Regions from separate parts of the Bacillus sp. DTU_2020_1000418_1_SI_GHA_SEK_038 genome, predicted to be linked through region 1. Evidence: predicted binding sites of a transcription regulator. Region 1 holds the regulator's gene; the other holds the start of a gene.

What was found. The regulator LexA, encoded in region 1, represses DNA repair genes until DNA is damaged. The targets are predictions, from matches to a motif close to CGAACATATGTTCG.
Region 2: the regulator LexA is predicted to act here: its motif matches at 1,980-1,993, upstream of uvrB (excinuclease ABC subunit UvrB).

The regions. Positions count from the first base shown of each region.
Region 1 covers NZ_CP135435.1:1,984,639-1,988,067, reverse strand. The annotation lists gene RRV45_RS09855 (DUF896 domain-containing protein) at 125-361, opposite strand; gene RRV45_RS09850 (YneB family resolvase-like protein) at 500-1,156, opposite strand; gene RRV45_RS09845 (cell division suppressor protein YneA) at 1,183-1,506, opposite strand; gene lexA (transcriptional repressor LexA) at 1,662-2,285, shown strand; gene RRV45_RS09835 (DUF4257 domain-containing protein) at 2,514-2,807, shown strand; gene glnA (type I glutamate--ammonia ligase) at 2,920-3,429, opposite strand, start outside.
Region 2 covers NZ_CP135435.1:3,911,881-3,915,309, reverse strand. The annotation lists gene brnQ (branched-chain amino acid transport system II carrier protein) at 1-621, opposite strand, end outside; gene RRV45_RS19575 (GntR family transcriptional regulator) at 1,070-1,753, shown strand; gene uvrB (excinuclease ABC subunit UvrB) at 2,161-3,429, shown strand, end outside.

The DNA.
Region 1 (3,429 bases):
CTAATACAACAAAATGAATAAATAATAATTAAAAATCTAATTATTACTAATATTGCCTTAATAAATTATGTATATGTAAAGAAGGAAACATTTGCTGTTTTCCTTCATTCACGTTCCAAAATTCTCAATGTAAAAGATCTTTGTTTTTTTGAATCTTTTTAAGTTTCTCAGGTGTAACATCATTTCCTTTAGGGTCAACAATGGTAACACCTTTAAGTGTAGTCAGCATAGATGATCGAAAGGTCTGCAAATATTCTTTGCGAAGTGCTGACTGTTCCTTGGCCTCTGTTTCATTTAATCCTACTTCCTTTGCTTTCCTTGCAAGCGCATTAATTCGATCTAGTTTATCTTTTGGCAGCATAGTTTAGCTCCTTTATATTTCATTGAATCCCATTGCCATGTTACTAAAAAAGAGTCCTTTTGACAAGAAAGGCATATTAAGAAAAAAACTCTACCCAATTTGATAAAGTTTTAATAATTTATATAAAGGAGTATCAGTTTACTTTTTAATTTCTGTTTTTGTATCTATGTATTCCTGGTATCTTCGATGTACTGTAGCTTTTGATATTTGATAACCAAGGCCTGTTAGGGTTGCTGCAATTTCTGAGAATGTCAGTTCATTGTTCCTAAGTCTTACTATTTCTTCAATCGGAACCTCAATACGATCCCTGCCAGAATGTATGCCTAGATTTGTAAGATTTTTCTCAGGTCTGTATCCTTTTTGAACTGCACGCTTCATTCCCCGCTTTATTTTAATATTATGTATTTTTCTCTGGTATTCCTCTACTAAACTCACAATATTTAATACCATTGAATCCGACTCAGAAAGCTGAAGCTCCCCGTTATGGCTAACACTATATAATGAAACACCTTCTTTTAATATACAGTGTAGAATAGCCATCTTTGCATTGCCTCTGCCAAGTCTAGTCTCATCCTGGATGAGAACATATTTTACGTCTTTATCTTTAATCAGTGAGAGAAGCTCAATAATTCCATCGCGATCTAAACCATAGCCGCTGGCCTGTTCACGAATTACCTGAACAATTTCAAAGCCATTTTTATTTGCTAACTCTGTTAATTCTTCCTCTTGTCTAGCAAGTGAGGTTTCCTGTGATTCTTTAGTTGTGCTTACCCTGCAGTAAATAATTGCTTTCATATGTAATGCCCTTCCCTAAAGATATATTAATGGGAACTTGCTAACTCGGTATGCACTTGTGAAGAATAATCCTCTAATACAGGAATAACGAGTTCATCTCCTGGAAAGATCCTTTCCCCCGAAATTCCGTTATTCCGCTCGACCCAGTTAATAAACTCCATTGCTGTTAATTCATGATTCGTTGAAAAGTCTTCAGCTATTTGCCATAGTGTATCACCATCATTAACAGTGATTTTCATATAATTTATATTTTCAGATTCTCCAAGCTGATTAATTACGATGAATACAGTAAGAAAGCTTAAAACGAATAGAATAATAGCATACGAATATTGATTCCACAATTTTTTCATACTTACACACCTCATTAAGAATATATGTTCGCTTATTTAACTATATTATAAACCGAACATTTGTTTTGTGTCAACGATTATTCGAACTTATGTTTGTACTATATGGTAAGTGATGCTATAATTAGGGAAAGAAAATCATAAGAGGTGTGATTATGATGGCGAAATTATCAAAAAGGCAGCAGGATATATTAAATTTTATTAAAGATGAAGTTAAACAAAAAGGTTATCCACCATCTGTTAGAGAAATTGGCGAAGCAGTAGGTTTAGCCTCTAGCTCTACTGTCCATGGCCACCTTGCTAGATTAGAAAGCAAAGGCTTAATCCGGAGAGATCCAACGAAACCGCGCGCTATTGAAATATTAGATTTAGAAGGAACTGTACAGGCCCCTGATTATAAGATCGTAAATGTGCCTATTGTGGGAAAAGTAACAGCTGGTCAGCCAATAACAGCTATTGAAAATGTTGAGGAATATTTTCCTCTGCCTGAAAGACTGGCACCTGATGCAGAGCAGGTTTTTATGCTTGAAATTATGGGTGAGAGTATGATGGAGGCAGGAATACTAGACGGGGATTATGTCATTGTAAGGCAGCAGCAAACAGCTAATAATGGTGATATTATTGTTGCGATGACTGAGGATGACGAAGCAACTGTTAAGAGATTTTTTAAGGAAAAAGATTATATTAGACTTCAGCCAGAAAACTCTACAATGGAACCAATTATTCTTCGTAATGTTTCCATTTTAGGCAAGGTGATTGGCGTATATCGGCAGATTCATTAGTATGAATGAAAGCGGGCATCTATTTGCCGGCTTTTCTTTAATATCAATACATAAGTAGGATACCTTCTTATTTTTAAATAAAACATATGATTTCTATACTATTAATTTTTCCAAAAAATGAATATTTATACACATTCTATTTATTGGAAAATTCTATAAAATAATAATACACCCAGAATCAACCTAAGGTCGCTTTAAAAAATCTCGACTTTAGGAGGTGAAGTACAAATGTATTTGAACATTTTCTTCGCTGTTTTGATTGGTGGACTTGTCGGTGCTGCAGGACATATTAGTAAAGAAGGAAGAATAATTAAGCCTAGAAAAACAAAAAAATTCATTTACCTCGGGTATTTAGAAGAAGTTATTTTAGGTGGACTTGCTGCTGCTTGTTTAGTCACTTTTTACGAGCCTGATTCAGCATTTAAAGTTGTTTCCTTATCAATTATTGCCGGTTTAGGCGGAGACACTCTGCTTAAATGTCTTGAATTCTTAAAATTAAGAAAAGAAGATCGGAATCAATAGAATATTATCTTTTCCCTGCTAATAAAAGCGGGGATTTTTCTTCATACGTTCTTCCCCCAAGTTCTTATTGAATGACAGAGTAAAAGCCCTGAACAAATCAGGGCTTCAAATATTAATACATCGTCATATACTGCTCCCGCTCCCACGGATGCACTTGCGTACGGAACATATCCCACTCAATCTCTTTTGCCTCTACAAAGTGTTCAAAAATATGTCCGCCTAATGCTGAAACGATAACCTCATTTGCTTTCAGCTTATCAAGTGCTTCTGCTAATGTTGAAGGAAGATCATCAATTCCTTCAGCCATTCTTTCTTCTTTACTCATAACATAAATGTTTCGGTCAACAGATGCAGGTGGAATAAGGCCATGCTTAATGCCATCCAGTCCAGCTTTTAATAAGACAGCCATTGCAAGATAAGGGTTTGCAGCTGGATCAACACTTCTAACCTCTACACGTGTGCTTATTCCTCTTGATGATGGTATGCGCACTAATGGAGAACGGTTCTGTGCTGACCAAGCTACATAGCATGGTGCTTCATATCCTGGCACCAACCGCTTATAGGAATTTACTGTCGGATTAGTAACAGCAGTAAAGCCTGTTGAATGCTTCAAAATACCTGC
Region 2 (3,429 bases), 1.9 Mb from region 1:
TACGAATGCAGCAAGCGCATCCATCGTCATATAGCCCTCTTGGAATCCTTTAAAAAAGGCATTTTCCATGTATGTTTCAGTAGGAGCTTGAATTTGTCCGATTGGGTTAATAAAAACTGCTACAATAAGAATTCCAATAAAAATTAATAATAATGGCGTTAAAACTTTTCCAACAATATCCACAAGCTTAGAAGATTTTAATGAAAAGAATAAAGTAATTCCGAAAAAGATGATCGAGAAAATTAATAGCGCTATAACACTGTTCGATTCACCTATAAATGGTTTAATGCCAATTTCATAAGAAACAGTAGCTGTTCTTGGTATTGCAAATAATGGACCAATTGCTAAATATAGAGCTACTGTAAAGAATATTCCATAAGCTGGATTTACACGACTTGCTAATGATTGTAAATCACTTTTACCTGAAAAACCTAAAGCTAGAATTCCTAGTAATGGCAAACCTACTCCCGTTACAATAAATCCGGCATTAGCTGCCCACACATTTTCACCAGCCATTTGCCCTAGCATAACTGGGAAAATTAAGTTCCCTGCTCCAAAGAATAAAGCGAATAGCATAAAACCTGCAGCAATCATAAATGAAAATGACCCTCTTGATGACATGATGTTTTCCCTCCTGTTTTTACTTAAAATAATCAACTGCAGCTCTGATAGGGAGATTGTTTTTCTATTAATCTCTGAATCCCCAATCCGATCAGTAAATTATTATAATATTTTCATTATTGTTAATTCAGATAATTCAAACATTGGAGTTTTATCTTAAAAAGGAAAAAAATTATTCAAATATTCTTTTAATTCCTAATTAAATTTAAAAACTAATAATGTTGATAAGGAGAATATATCATATTGAGCTATACGTATGCAATATATTTCTGAAAATAAAGTTATATGAAAATATTATTAAAAGATTAATAGGGAAAATAGTTTCATTTTAATTGTAATATATTGTATTCTTATTATTAGTCTAATATAATAAAATCATTGTCGGGTAAATGTAAGCGTTTTACTTATGCAGGATGAACTTTACTAAATGACGAAGGGGGTACTTCCTATGCCGATCCCTGCTAATTATTCCACTCCCACTCGGATGTCCGCAAAAAAGCGTGCCTTTTCTCAAATTCTAGAATGGATTATTGACGGGACTCTGCATCCTAAAGAAAAGCTGCATGATGCTGATCTTGCTCAAGCATTAGGTGTTAGCCGAACACCCATTAGAGAGGCTTTGCAGCTGCTCAGCTTTCAAGGGTTCGTTGAAATGTATCCTGGAGTGGGAACTCAAGTTACCTCTGTCAATAAAGAGGATATTAGCAAAATACTGCCGCCATTAGGTGTGCTGCAAGCTTTAGCCACTGAATTAGCGACACCGATTATTAGTCAGGAACAGATTAAATCTCTCCGTGAACTTAATAATCAATTTGCAGAGGCTGTAATAACAGGTGATTCTTACACGGCATTAAAGCTGGATGAGGAATTTCACCAAAGCATAGTAGATGTAACCGAAAATTCGTATATCTCTAGCACTGTTTCTACACTTCAGTCACATGTACGCAGACTTTATTTTCATAACTCAATCATTCTGACTCCGAAGTCTATTGAGGAACATGAAGCCATATTGAAAGCCCTTGAGGAGAAAAATAAGGAAGAAGCCGCCCGAATTGCACGAATGAATGTCGTCCATGCCATTGATATATTTTATGAAAAGCAAGAGACTGAAAAAAATAATGAAGAAAGTTAGAAAGCTACAAGCCTGCCGTTGTTTTGGCAGGTTTTGTTTGTGTTAATTAGGTGAAAACATCTAATTAATCGATTGATGAACAAAATCTCCTAAAAAATTGGTTTAATTTATAAAAACCCCGAAAAACTGTGTTTAACTAAATGTTTGAATAACCCATTTCCTCGCAAAAATCTCTCCCCTATTTCAAGCAACAAGTATCTTCCTTATATAAATGTTGAAAAACAATCGAATATCCGTTCGTATATTAGTGGTTAGTTTTCATTGCTTTGTGGTAGAATGTTTATAGAATGTATTACGTTAAATGTTTATTAATCTGTATACTTAGTCAGCATAGAAAATACATAATCCTGCATCCGCTTAAAGGATGTTAGGTTTTTTAATAGAGAAGAAATAATGGGAGGCTTTTTATGAAGGACCAATTTAAACTAGTCTCAAAATATACTCCCCAAGGAGATCAGCCAGAAGCCATAAAGCAGCTTGTAAAGGGGCTCAAATCCGGCAAGAAGCATCAAACATTACTAGGAGCGACTGGGACCGGAAAGACTTTCACAATTTCTAATGTGATTCAAGAGGTCAACCGGCCAACTCTCATAATTGCTCACAATAAAACACTTGCGGGCCAGCTTTATAGTGAGTTTAAAGAGTTTTTTCCTAATAATGCAGTTGAATATTTCGTCAGCTACTATGATTATTATCAGCCGGAAGCTTATGTTCCGCAGACAGATACATTTATTGAAAAAGATGCAAGTATTAATGATGAGATTGATAAACTGCGCCACTCGGCTACGTCATCATTATTTGAACGGAAAGATGTTGTTATTATAGCCAGTGTGTCTTGTATTTATGGTTTAGGTTCGCCTGAAGAATATAGAGAGCTCGTTTTATCTCTTCGAACAGGGATGGAAATCGAAAGAAATCAGCTTCTCCACAGACTCGTAGATATTCAATATGAAAGAAATGATATCGCCTTTCAGCGCGGGACTTTTCGTGTGCGTGGCGATGTTGTGGAAATTATCCCGGCTTCCAAGGATGAGCGGTGTATTCGTGTGGAGTTTTTCGGAGATGAAATTGACCGCATTCGCGAGGTCGATTCACTGACAGGGGAAATTATTGGGGACCGCGAGCATGTGGCGATTTTTCCACGATCCCACTTCGTTACTCGTGAGGAAAAAATGCGAGTGGCCATTCAAAGCATCGAGGAAGAATTGGAAGTTAGGCTGAAGGAATTAAGAGAAAATGATAAGCTGCTTGAGGCCCAGCGCTTGGAACAGCGGACTCGGTATGACCTGGAAATGATGAGAGAAATGGGCTTTTGCTCAGGAATCGAAAACTACTCAAGACATTTAACACTAAGGCCACCAGGTTCTACTCCATACACATTAATGGACTTTTTCCCAGAGGACCTGCTCATCGTCATTGACGAGTCACATGTCACCCTCCCGCAAATTCGCGGAATGTATAATGGGGACCAAGCGAGGAAATCAGTGCTTGTGGAGCATGGTTTCCGCCTGCCTTCAGCATTAGACAATCGACCTTTGACGTTTGATGAATTTGAAAAGCATATTAACCAAATTGTCTATGTATCTGCAACTCCTGGCCCATATGAGATTGAGCACACGCCAGAAATGATTCAGCAAATCATCCGTCCGACCGGTCTGCTCGACCCAATCATCGAA